Thiosulfativibrio zosterae: one gene and its partner. The protein of the gene in region 2 interacts with the protein of the main gene of each other region in a pairwise test. Links are inferred from orthologs where the notes say so. Each region holds a gene or a part of one and is shown on either strand. Other genes may lie near its edges. The genes, in order: topA and THMIRH_RS11940.

The links.
Region 1: the proteins of THMIRH_RS11940 (region 2) and topA interact in binary tests that used the Escherichia coli proteins (3 or more experiments, as listed by UniProt). The link is inferred for Thiosulfativibrio zosterae from one-to-one orthologs.

The regions. Positions count from the first base shown.
Region 1 is NZ_AP021888.1:2,210,000-2,213,714, forward strand. What follows is about bases 1-3,083. They hold topA (type I DNA topoisomerase), read right to left. Parts: upstream 2,750-3,083; coding sequence 251-2,749; downstream 1-250. Other genes in these bases: argS (arginine--tRNA ligase), read right to left, coding at 1-35; THMIRH_RS10240 (response regulator), read left to right, coding at 2,997-3,083. Outside these bases: more of THMIRH_RS10240, read left to right, coding at 3,084-3,715. UniProt on the Escherichia coli protein: Releases the supercoiling and torsional tension of DNA, which is introduced during the DNA replication and transcription, by transiently cleaving and rejoining one strand of the DNA duplex.
Region 2 is NZ_AP021888.1:2,611,367-2,621,359, forward strand. The notes cover bases 2,863-5,603. They hold THMIRH_RS11940 (YigZ family protein), read right to left. Parts: upstream 4,667-5,603; coding sequence 4,058-4,666; downstream 2,863-4,057. Other genes in these bases: THMIRH_RS11930 (response regulator), read right to left, coding at 2,863-2,981; THMIRH_RS11935 (hypothetical protein), read right to left, coding at 3,021-3,590; THMIRH_RS11945 (Fic family protein), read right to left, coding at 4,841-5,603. In the rest of the region: THMIRH_RS11920 (chemotaxis protein CheW), read right to left, coding at 1-220; THMIRH_RS11925 (HAMP domain-containing methyl-accepting chemotaxis protein), read right to left, coding at 220-2,529; more of THMIRH_RS11930, read right to left, coding at 2,622-2,862; more of THMIRH_RS11945, read right to left, coding at 5,604-5,938; THMIRH_RS11950 (methyl-accepting chemotaxis protein), read right to left, coding at 6,142-9,141; THMIRH_RS11955 (efflux RND transporter permease subunit), read right to left, coding at 9,228-9,993.

The DNA of each region.
Region 1 (3,715 bases), 400 kb from region 2 along the record:
ACGCCAGATAAATGGTCGGCAATTTGCTGCTTCATGCGAGAATCTCTTCAAAATTTTAAAAACGGTATTTTACTAGATGCGCCAAGGCAATAGGAACTTTTAAACAGCCAGAGATCGTCAGCGCCGACTTTCAGACAAACCTAAGAAATGGGTAGATTTGCCCCTAAAAATAACCAGGCCTGGTTATTTTTAGAGGCGATTTAGCGATATTTAGAGGCAGGATGCGTGCCGCCTAACGGCCGACAGCCTGCTAGGTGCTGGCTTTTTTGGCGGGCGCTTTTTTAGCTGCTGCCGGTTTTTTAGCCGGGGCTTTTTTGGCCGGAGTTTTTTTGACGGGTGCTTTTTCAGGCGTTGTTTCCGCTTTTTTCGCTGGCGCTTTTTTGGCGCCTGCTCGACCACGCTTTTTAGGCTCTGGCGCTTCTTCTAAGCGTTTTACACACTCTTCAAAAGTCAGCTCCATTGGGTCTTCGGTTTTGGCAATTTTGGCATTTTTCTTGGTGACCGTGTCGGCAATATAAGGCCCCCAACGGCCTTTTAAAATTGACACATCGGACCCTGGGAAAACCCGCACAATCTTTTCAGCATCGGCAACGATTTTGGCCTCAATCAGCATTACCGACTCTTCCAGCGTAATCGCTAAAGGACTGTAACCCTTGATGGGCGCGTACACTTTTGGGCCATATTCCAAATAAGGTCCAAAAGGCCCTTGCTTGGCGATGATGTCTTGGCCTTTTTCTGCTTTAAAGAGCGTGCCATCGACCGCAGTGGCTTCAAAGGTTTCAGGCATTTGCCCCACCAAACGCGGCAATTTAAACAGCTCTAAGGCTTCTTCTAGCTTGAGCGTATCCATTTTTTGGCCGGGCATCAAACTGGCAAACACCGGTTTCTCGTCATTCTCCCCATCACCCAACTGCACATAAGGCCCGAAGCGGCCAATTTTGACAAACATGGGCTTGCCGGTTTTGGGGTCATTGCCTAAAGGGCGAGCTTGCCCGGCATCTTCTCGCGAGACATCTTCTGCGGCTAAAACTTTGGGGTGAAACTTTTGATAAAAATTATCTAACATCCCTTGCCAAGTGACCTTGCCCTTAGCAATTTCATCAAACTCGCTTTCCACCTTGGCGGTAAAAGAGTAATCCAATATATCGCCAAAATGCGCCACTAAAAATTTGGTCACTATGCCCGCAATATCGGTTGGGAAGAGTTTATTTTTTTCTGTGCCAGCCATTTCGGTAAGGGTTTGAGTTTGCACACCCTGTGCATTTAATGTGAGTTGTCGATACTCACGCGGCGTACCTTCGCGGTCTTCTTTTACCACATAACCACGCTGTTGAACCGTATCAATGGTTGGCGCATAGGTGGATGGACGACCTATCCCCATTTCTTCTAGGGTGCGCACCAATGCAGCTTCGTTGTATCTAGCAGGCGGACGCGAAAAACTTTGGCGCGATACCAGCTCACCCAAAGCTAAGGGCTGACCAATATGCATGGGGGGTAACAAACCACCCTCTTCATCATCGGTATCCAAATTATAAACTTTCAAGAAACCGTCAAACACCACCACTTCGCCTTTGGCAGTCAACTTATCACCTGGTAAGGTATCAATGGCAATATCCACCGTGGTACGCTTTAACTGTGCTTCTGCCATCTGTGAGGCAATAGCACGGCGCCAAATCAATTGATACAGGCGTTGTTCGTTGCGTTCGCCCATGACTTCAGACACGCCAAAATCGGTTGGACGAATCGCTTCATGCGCTTCTTGCGCATCGGCTTGTTTGGTTTTGTAACGACGCGTTAGGCTGTATTGAGGGCCATAATCTTGCGTAATCACCTGCTTGGCTTGCGCCAACGCAACTTCAGACAAGTTCACCGAGTCGGTTCTCATGTAGGTGATTTTTCCAGACTCATACAAACGCTGCGCAATCACCATGGTTTGCTTAACAGAGAAGCCTAATTTTGAAGAGGCTTCTTGCTGCAAGGTTGAGGTGGTAAAGGGGGCTTTAGGCGATTTTTTGGCGGGCTTTTCTTCTAAACTTTGCACCGTTAAACGGGCGCTAGAAGTTGCCTGTAAAAACGCCATGGCCTCAGCTTCTGAGTCGAATGCGGCGGTGCGTTTCACCTGTAATTGACCACAGGGTTTGCCTTGGGCATCCAGTAAATCCAAAACACCTTGTAATCGATACACAAAGTCTGACTGGAAGGCTTCAATTTCAAGCTCACGCTCGACAATTAAACGCACCGCCACCGATTGAACTCGGCCCGCAGATAAACCAGTACGAATTTTTTTCCATAACACGGGTGATAACTCAAACCCCACAATACGGTCTAATAAACGACGCGCTTGCTGGGCTTCCACCAAATCCATGTCCACGGTTCTGGGCGAAGCAATCGCCGCTTGAATCGCAGGCTTGGTAATTTCATGAAACACAATTCGCTTGGTGGTTTTTACATCTAAGTTTAAGGCTTCCGCTAGGTGCCAAGCAATGGCTTCCCCTTCGCGGTCCTCGTCCGTTGCCAGCCAAACCGTGTCAGCTGCCTTGCTGAGTTTGCGTAATTCGGTGACGGTTTTCTTTTTATCGGGCGAAATCTCGTAGGTGGGTTCAAAGCCATTGGCTAAATCAATCCCCATTCCTTTCTTTTGAATATCTCGAATATGTCCATAACTGGAACGCACGGTAAAATCGGCACCCAAATATTTCTCGATGGTTTTGGCTTTCGCCGGCGATTCTACAATTACTAAATTTGTCATGACCAAAGGATCTCATAATTTTTTGATTCAACACATTTTAATGCGCTTGAATACAAAATCTGCAAGTGAAAAAACACTTTTATTTATGTGCAATTAGGGTTTATTATTCTATTTATGAAAGACTTTACAGTCTTCTAATCATTTTTACTATATGAAAGATTGCAAAAAAAAACGCCAAATTGCAATCATTTCTTTTACATTCACTCAAATAGACCTTTTAAAAGGTTTGCTTAAAGACGGGAAGCCCTTGAAACATTACAACCTCTTATTGATCGATGATGACCTAATCAGCCTTGAATTAATGAGCACTTTCTTAGACACAGAAAACTTTCATTTATTTACAGCGCCCGATGGTCAAGCCGCTTATGATTTAATCATGCAAAAATCGCCTGGATTTTTCAGCTGCATCGTGTCGGATGTTTCTATGCCCAACTTAGATGGGATTGGCTTGCTCAAGCGCATTAAAGAGGATGAAAACCGTAAAGTATTGCCCTTTATTCTGCAAACCTCAGACCGCAACCCTGAAAACATCAAAAAAACCTTAGAGCTGGGGGCTTTCTATTACCTCATCAAACCCATCACGCGCGAAACCCTAAAATCGGTTGTCAATGCCGCGCTGAAAGATTATGAAAACCACCTAGAAACGCACAACACCGTTCAGCACTTAATGCGCATTATGCCGCTGATGCAGGCGGCTACCTTTCATTACAAAACCTTGGACGAGGCCAAAAGCTTATCGAGCCTGTTAGCCTTAATGACCCACGACCCCAAAAATATTTCTATCGGTTTATTTGAAATTTTTGCCAATGCCGTTGAGCATGGAAACTTGGGTATTACCTACGATGAAAAAACCGCGCTGATTAACCAAAATCAACTCAATGCCGATATTCAACGCCGTTTGTCTTTGCCAGAATACCGCGACAAGTTTGTCACAGTGAATGTCAGCATGGAAAACCACAAATTGCA
Region 2 (9,993 bases):
CCGCGCCACGCATATTAATCACGCCTTTGACATAATGCGGCATCTGCGGCAATTGGGTTGGGGGTTCCCACCCCCTAATTTCTTGCACACGCAAAATGTCTAAACCATAGGTTTCACGCCCTAACACAAAGGTGAGCACCTGCTCTGCTGCCTGGGTTGAGGCTACAAAGCTGGCTTCATTGCCAGCACTTGTGCTGGCTGAGCTGACTGAGGCTTCCATTAAAACTCTCCCCACTCGTCACTATTGCCTTGCGATTTTGCACTCAAAGCTTTGGGTGCTGGTGCGGCTAATTTTGGCGTATTTTTAACCAGGCCTGGTTGTTTTTGCACTGGTTTTACAGCCGCTTTAGGCGCTGCCAAAGCGGGTGTTTTTACCGCGGCCTTGGACTGTGAGTTATACGAGGCATTACTGTGTGCACCGATACGGAAGAATGACATTTCTTTTTGTAATAGACGCGCTTGCTCGCTCAAACTTTCTGAGGCCGCACTGGTTTCTTCAACCAAGGCCGCATTTTGCTGAGTGACTCCATCAATTTGCGTAATGGCTTGATGCACTTGGTGCACACCATCTGCTTGTTCAGCCGCTGCTTGGGCGATTTCGTCCATCATTTTGGTGACCGATTCAATTGAGGTGTTGATATCATTCAACATATCCCCAGATTCGGTTGCTAAACGAGAACCTTGTCCAACACGTTGTACGGTTTCATCAATCAGCACTTTAATGTCTTTAGCGGCTTCGGCAGACTTTTGTGCCAAATTACGCACTTCGCCCGCAACCACCGCAAATCCTCGCCCATGATCACCCGCTCTGGCGGCTTCTACGGCTGCGTTTAGGGCTAACAAGTTGGTTTGGAAAGCAATGCCGTCAATCAAAGAAACAATGTCAGAAATTTTGTGGCTCGATTCTTCAATCGCTGTCATAGCGGTAATGGTTTGGCGCATAACACCGACCCCATCATGGGCTTTTTTCTGAACTGTTTTAGCAACATTGGTCGCTTCTTTGGCATTGGCGCTGCTGCTTTGCACCTGGCTGTTCATTTCATTCATGGTGGCAGAAGTTTGCTCTAACGCCGCCGCTTGCTCTTGTACCGATTGGCTTAAATCTAAAGAGCCTTGCGATACTTCTTGTGCCGCGCCGCTGACCACTTGAGAGGCTTCAATGGCCACTTGAACCACTTCACGCACTTTGGCAGATGAATAGTTGATGGCATTTTTCAAATCGTGCAATTGACCTTTAAAAGTCCCAGATGGGAGTTCTTTGGTTAAATCACCTGCGGCCTGAGCTTCTACCACTTCACTGATGGCGCTAATGGCCATTGCCATATTTTTTAACGAGCCGTTAATATTATTTTTTAAACTTAACAATGCACCGCGCGCATCAACGGTAATTTCACCTTCAAAATCCCCTTGATTCATTTCTTGCATGGCGACATTGATTTCAATAACAACTTGGTTGATGCTGCTTAAGGCGTCTTCGACCTGCTTACTAAAGCCTTTAGGAACGCGTTTATCCATTTTGATATCGAACTTGCCATTGTGCAGTGCGTCCATCACTTTGCTGAGTTCGTCCATCATAAAAGACACACTTTCTGCTGAGGCATTAACCCCATCTTTAAGCTCTAGTAAATCCCCTTGATACTGTCCCACGATGCGTTTTTGGTAGTCGGCTTTGGCAATGGCTTCTACTACGCTTTGGGTTTCGTCAATGCCTTTGGCAAAGGTTTCTAGTAAACCATTCAAAGCTTCGGCGATGTCGCCTGTTTCGTCATCATCGCGTTTTGGCATACGCAAGCTGAGGTTTTGGGTTTTAACCAATTCGCCCATCTGCTTAACCAAACCTTCCACATTGTTTTTAATACGCCCCGACACCATTAAACCAATCACTAAACCTAACAATAACGCGCCCAATAAAACCGCCGTCATCATTAACTTTGATTGCTCATAAAGCTGAGTAGAGGCTACGCTAGCCGCGGCAGCGTTTTGTTCTTTCAACTCAGTTAAGGCAGTCATAGCGTTATCCACCGAATCTGCCAATTGACGACCTTCAATCAGAGCCATTTTAATGGTTTGACGCTCTTGTTCTTGCACGGCACCACTGGCTTTTTCAGATTGTGCTAATTCAATCACACGGTTTGTAAAGGCTTCAAACTGATTGCCTTTTTCATTGAGCTCTGCAAATTTTTGCTTAGCGGCCGCTGTATAAAACAACGGCTCTGCTTTTTTAATATGCTCATCAAATAAATCTTGGTATTTTTTCAAGGCATCCAAATATTGCGACTGGTCAATGCTGGCATCGGTTTGTGCTAATAAGAAGTTACGCACCGCTCTAGATTGATACAGCAGGTCTATATTGGCTTCTTTAATGTAGCTTAGTCCTAACAATTCTTTTTGATACATCTCATCCGCCATATCATTGACTTTAGAGGTGTTGTTTAACCCCATAAACCCAATAATGCCCATTAAAACGAGCAATAAGCCGATTAAACTTAATAATTTGGTGCGAATAGATAAATGATAAAACCAAGCCATAATATTTCTCCTATGGAAAGACTTGAAAGTAGCCTAAAAACCTTAGCTTTTAAGCGAATGTTCTAATAATAACTCTTTTAAAGACGACTTATTTAAATTAAGCGCTCGATAATGCCTAACAGTTTTTCTGGGCTAAAAGGTTTAACCAACCAACCCGTAGCACCCGCTGCTTTGCCTTGACCTTTCATGTCGTCAGACGATTCGGTTGTTAGGCACAAAACTGGGGTAAATTTGTAGTCAGGCAAGCCTCTCAGGGCTTTGACCAACTCAATGCCATTCATATTGGGCATATTAATGTCGGTGATAACGGCATCAAATTGCTGTTGTTGTGCCATGGCAAACGCAATGGCACCATCTGCGGCTTCATGCACTTCATAATTCGCCACCCTCAAGGTCATGCTGACCATTTGCAACATAGATCTTGAATCATCGACGGTGAGTATTTTTTTCATAGACGGTTTCCTGAATGAATTCGATTTAATGGTTTGCGTTTATTTTAAGCTGTTGCAACAGGCTGCCATCCAGGTACGCCAATGGCTATTATGGTGATGCATCTGCTCAATGTTTGATCTTAAATAACCCACGATTTCTTGGCCTATCTCTTGAAAAACTTCAATGAGTTGCTGATTGCTGAGCTCACCACTATACAGTTGATAAGACTGCACCGCGGTTAAAGATTTGCTCAGTTTTTGCACAGCGGTTTGTGTCATCTCGCCGCCCAGCAGCATTAAAGAACGCAGCACTTCAAAGTCGCGAATTTCATTTAAATCGCTGTTTAAAAATTTTGAACCTACCGCACCTAACATATCAGATTCATTTTTTTCAGCACTGCGTTGCAGGATTAATATTTTGTTCAAATGAAAACTTAATAATCCCAGGTAAATGTCTTTAGATTGTTTAGTGCCGTCTTCTTCTAGGTTAAGTTGATCCATAGAAAACACCACGCCCTCTAAATTTTGAAAGTACATTTCAATCACATTCAAAAAATCTTCGCGCTGCTCTGTGTGGTACTTAAACAGTTTAAGCAATTCAAATTGTGGTTCTTTCTCTTGCGCTTGCACAACCTATCCTTACTGTATTTATCGAACTTAGTGAACTTAAGGCAAATTATAAATCATTTAATTTACTTTTGTGCAAAATAATTAAATTATTTTTATGCGCAAGCCCAAATTCAATTTATAAAAGCTTAATTGACGCTAAATAAACAGGCTCAACCCAGTTAAAGATATTTGGAATCTTAAGAAAAGGCGTTAAAAAAGGTCGTTGAGCAGGGAAAAACCCAACAAAAGGCACCTTTAATTGGGGTCAGAGTAAAATTAAAGCAAAAATTTAATGTTACTCTGACCCTAATTTAAAAATTAAGCAGAATATTCGATTTAATCGATTTTGATTAATTTAAGGATTTAAATAAAATGGCGTTATCGGTGAGCTTGCGTAACAGCTCGGTTTGGTGGGTTTCGGGAAAAGACGCCTTAAATGGCGAGTGAAACAAATAGGGCATTGACATCGAATATGTTTACAGACTTTGTTAGCTTGTTGTTCGGTCTTTAAAGATAACTTCAACTGAAAAACCAGCCAGACTCTGGGTAAGCTTAATCTTTGACTTTTCTGGGAGCTTAACCGTTAAAGCAACTTCTGTTTTGTATTGAGCATCAGTAATCTGGCCAGACAAGGATTCAACTAAGCGCCGCAAATGGTTCTCTTCATTAAAAGAGCAAAGCAAAGTCACATCGATTAGCGGTGTGTACTCCTCTGTTTTCAATGCTTGTAAAGCTTTTTGTGCCGACTCTCTGTAGGCTCGAACCAAACCTCCAGCACCTAGGCGAATTCCCCCAAAATATCTCACTGTCACGACCACAACATTACCAATATTGCTGTAGTTAATTTGGCTTAATATCGGCTTTCCTGCGGTTCCACTGGGTTCTCCGTCATCATTACAACCCGAGTTGGTTGAATTATTAGGATCTCCTATTAAATATCCCCAGCAAACATGCCGAGCATCTGGATATTGCGCTCTAAGCTCTAAAACAAAATCCATAGCGTCCTGCCTTGATAAAACCTTTTTGGCCCAGCTAATGAATTTGCTTTTTTTTATCTCAATTTCTTCACAAACGGTGTCAACCGGCTCTAAAAACATAAAACTTCCTAATTCGAACACCTAGATATCAGACTAACTGATCATAAAATTTTGATTGGGTATTTTGGGTTGTTTTTAACATACCAACCAGTCTATGTTAATTTTTTTTGTTTTTATTAACATAAGCTTTGAATGCGTTACTTTTTTCTGATTTTTTTAACATGGCAACTAGAACTATAAGGGTTGGCTCAGTAATTCATAAAAACGCTTGTTGATAAAGAACTTACTATTTCCCACTTGAGTGCTGTGCAGTATGCCAATGTCTTCTAATTGTTTTAAATATTTAGAAGCCGTTTGGCGAGTAATGCTGAGTCTATGTTCGATAAATTCAATCTTGGTATAAGGGTGAACGAATAAAGCCTCTAACAGGTCTTTGGAATAGAGTTTAGTTGAATATTGCTGAATCTCACTGGCTGTTGTCTGCATCTGCTCATCTATTTGATGAATCAGTTGAATGGTTTGATTGGCGGTTTGCTCAATCCCCTCCAACATAAACAACACCCATTCTTCCCAAGTTTGTTCTTTGCGAACACTTTGCAGTAGGCGGTAATAATCGGCTTTATGGGTGGTAATAAAGCGGCTGAGATATAAAATCGGCAGGTCGAGCAATTCAGACAAGACAAGATACAAAATATTCAAAATACGACCCGTGCGACCATTGCCATCATAAAATGGGTGAATGGTCTCAAACTGATGATGAATGACCGCCATTTTGATTAAAGGGTCAATATCGTCTAATTCTGGATTATTGATGTATTGTTCTAGATTACTCAGCGCATTGCGTATGTCGTTTTCCTGTTGTGGTGGGGTAAAAATCACTTCGCCTGTTTGGTCATTTCTAAGCGTTGTACCACCTTGTTTGCGAATGCCGGCATCGTTTTTTTCTAAGATCGATTGAATTTGCACGATGTCTTTAACCAGAAGCAGTTTGTTGTTAGAAACCAAATCAAACCCCTTACGCAGGGCCTCACCATAATGGCGGACTTCTTTGACCGCTTGCGATAAATCACTGGCATCAACACTTGAGCGATAGAGATCATCATGAGTAGTTATGATATTTTCGATTTCGCTGGAGTCTTTGGCTTCTTGAAGCACCAAAGCGTTAATAAGAACCGCTTGATTTGGAATGAGTGCCGTGACACCATTTAATCTGGCTAAGGCAGTATTGGCAGTGATTGCTTTTTTTAAAACGGCTTTGGTTTCTAAGTCTTGTTGCAGAGGCAAGTTTGGAGGAATATAACCCGTAAGTTGATTTACGATTTGTTCTGTCAAATTTCTCTCCTCCAAAAACAAGAAACCCCTCACAGGGCGCTGTTCTCGTCACAGTGGACTTGGGTAGCGGGAGGGGTGTTGTTGCTTAGCATTATAAAACCATCATAAAAGGCCGTAAAATTTTGCTAGAACGCCTAGATATCCGCCAACCAGTCATGCCTATTTTCAGGTTTGAATGGCGGCGGCATTGGCATAAAGCGGACTTAAGCCGCCGTTTGCTCCATTAACTGCCCTAACAATTCAACCACCTTGTCTGATTGCGCATCCAAATCGGTTACGCCTTTTTCTAGGACTTCATAATCGTCTATGCTAAAGGCATCCATAATGGTTTTGATGAGCGCATGCATGGCGGCATGTTCTTCACCCAAAGCTTTCATGGATGGCAAGTGCATCAACGCTTGGCCTTGTGAGCCGTAATACCATTTACCTAAAGCACAAGCGGTATGGTCTATGGCACTTTCATAGGTCACGCCTATGTCTGCGCCATCAATAAAGCTGCGAATTTTGCTCTTCCAGCCTAAATGGGCTTTGACCATGGTGTCAAATTGTTTGGCTAAATCGGATTTGGCCACTAGTTTCTCACGACGACATTTAACGGCTTCAACTGAGTTGGTATTGGGTTTGCAACCCGCTTTAATCAGCTTAGACATGAGTTCTTCTGGTTTAACCGGTTTATGAACGATGTCTTTCATGCCAGATGACATAATGGTTTTTTCAAAATCCGCACCATGACCCGTGTAGGCTAGGATGGGTTTTTGATAACCCGTTTTACGGATAGCTTTGGTTGCCTCTATCCCATTCATCACGGGCATTTCAATATCCATCAAAATAGCCGCCGGATTGTAGCGTTGACATTGGGTAATGGCTTCTCGACCGTTTGCCGCTACTTTGGTGTGATAACCCATTTTGGTCAACAACATCACCGCCACTTTTTGATTGGAGACATTGTCATCCACCACCAAGACCAGATACTGGCTTTCAGCTTGGTCTTGCGTAGCGCGTTGAACCGTTTCGCAATCCCCCAGTTGGAACGAGCCAACCAAGGCATCCATATTTTTAGCCACATCGCCCAAATACTCGGCAAGAGAGGCGTTTTCTAGTACCAGCGTTGAGTTTTCACTGGCTGATTTATCTAAGCTGATAATCGATTGATTCACATCATGAATTTGGCGCGCTTGCTGTTGCGCGTTTTCAGAGATATGACGAATATTGGCGGTCATGTCAGTGACTTGGTTAATGATGGACTCTAAGGATGTCCCGGTGGCTTGAACTTTTTCTGTTCCTTGGGCAATCTTTTCGGCGGTCATGCCAATTAAACCGTTAATCTCTCTCGCAGCATCCGCTGACTTTTGTGCAAGATTTCTCACCTCTCCTGCAACCACGGCAAATCCACGACCATGTTCACCGGCTCTGGCGGCCTCTACCGCTGCATTCAATGCCAAAAGGTTGGTTTGAAAAGCAATACTGTCAATCAAAGTTACAATGCCGGTAATTTTTTGACTCACCTCGGCAATTTCCGCCATAGCGGTGATGGCTTCTTGCATATTGCGATTGCTTTCTTGAACCCCCGCTTCGGTTTGAATGGCCAGCTGATTAGATACCTTAGCTTGTTCGGTGGTTTCGTTTACCTTTTGGGTTAATAGGTTCATGGCTACGGCGGTTTTTTGAAGTTCATCCGCTTGCGCTTTAATAGAGCTGGACAACATCTCGTTACTTTCGGACACATGCTCGGCCGAATGCGACACTTCTTTGGCTTGATTATTAAAGCTACAGAAGGAGGTTCTTAAAGATTCAATCCCTGCGCCCAAACTTTTAATGGTCCAACCATATTGCCCTTGGTGTTGTCTTTGCGCCTTTAGGGTTAAGTTTTTAGCGGGTAAACCACCAATTAGAATCGAGATATCACTGAGGGTGGATTGTAAATTTTGCATTAAGGAGTTGATGTCTAAGCAAAGGTCTTTATAAAAACCGCTTAACTGAGAGGCATCTAAACGGGTATGTAGTTTGCCGTTTCTGGCATCTGATACCAAAGTTTTGATGCTGTTTTGCACAAACAACTCTTGGAAAATATCTTGCCATTCAATCGCCACCCCTAAAGATTTGCCATTGCCATCAAAAATAGGCGTCATAGACAACTGTACTTCAGCGGAATAGAAATTAAACTTAAAGGTTTTAGGCTCTTTTAAGTCTAAACAAGCCATCAGAATATCCATGTCGTTTCTGAATAAGCAGCCGATATTTTTGCCGGTTAATTTTTTCAAATTAAAATCGGGCACATCTTTTTGAATAATGGCTTCAATCGGTTTTAAGAATTCGATTAAGGAGGCATTCATAAATACAATGGTGCCGTTTTGGTCGGACAACATAATGTAGGTTTTTAAATCATCCATACCCGACATCATGCGTTTTGAAAAGCGTGCTTCGACATTGATTTCGTTTTGCTGTGCGGCCAACCGCGTTTGCATGGTTTTTAAACGACGGTTCATGGTGCCAGCGGTATTCGCACCGTGCGTATTGATTTTACCCGTTAAATGGCCATTGGTTAGGTCATCAACCGCTTCAATGGCTTCTTGAATGCGGTGCAAATAATACATGACATGCATGGCCGAAATCAGCGTGAGCACTATCACCGACAGATTTAAAATTTCCGAGTCGATATCGAAGAAATAGGATAAGAATTCATTGGTAATCGCAATGATGGTTGCGGGAATGATCGTAACTAGAGGTGGCCAATGGGCTAGGGGATTGAAACGCGCATAGAGAGAGTCTGGCACACCATGACGCAATTTAACCTTACCTGCCTTAACCGCGGCGTAAGCTGCTTCAGCACCCTTAATTTGCTCACGAGTGGCGGGCATTCTGACACTGATATAGCCGGTAATTTTGCCGGATTCTATAATGGGCGTGGCATTGGCTTCAACCCAATAAAAATCGCCATTCTTACGGCGATTCTTAACAATTTGATTCCAAGGGCGGCCACTTTGAATGGTGCCCCAAAAGTCTGCAAAGACTTGTTCTGGCACATCTGGGTGACGCAGCAAGTTATGCGGTTTACCCACCAGTTCTTCCAGTTCGTAACCACTGGCGGCAACAAACACTTCGTTGGCATAGGTAATGGTGCCTTGCAAATCGGTTTTTGAAACCAGCATTTGCCCTTCTGGAATGACATATTCATTGTTTGTCACTGGCTGATTATTACGCATAACGCTTCCTTCTATCTCTCGGCTCAAAATATAGAAATCACTTTAGCAAAATGGACACCAACTTGCCAAAGTTTTCATGTTTTTGATTATGAAACTATTTTTACCCTAAACCACACCGCATATAACGCTGGTAAAAAAAGCAGCGTTAAGAAGGTGCCCACGCCTATGCCGCCAATCAATACATAAGCCATTGGCCCCCAAAAAGTGGAAGTGGTTAGCGGGATAAACGCCAACATGGCCGCCACCGCTGTTAACACCACCGGACGCGCTCGGCGAATGGTGGCATCAATCACCGCCTCGCTCATGTCTAAACCGTGCTTTAAGTTTTCGTCAATTTGACCGGTTAAAATAAGGGTGTTACGCATCAAAATACCCCCCAAACCAATGAGCCCCAAATTGGCGACAAAACCAAATGGCTGATTAAACAAAATCATCGCCGCCACCGCACCAATCAAACCTAAAGGCGCGGTCACCATCACCATAAACAGACTGCTAAAGGATTTTAAGTACACCATTAACAACAGTGTTAGCACCAATAACATCACGGGCATCATGGCTTGAATAGAGAATTCCCCTTTGGCAGATTCTTCAACCGAACCGCCCACATCAATACGATAACCAAAGGGCAAGGCATCGATTAGCGGCTGCATTTGCGCTTGAATCAGCGCAGTTGCCACAGGCGGTTGAACACCTGGAATGACTTCACTGTTAACCGATAAATACAACTCGCGGTTACGGCGCTCTAAAATGGGTTCTTCAAAATCGACTTCTAATTTGCCCAACTGTTCAAGTGGCAAGCTTTGCCCAGAAGGCGTTTGAATCATCAAACCATTGAGTTGCGCCACTTGAGTG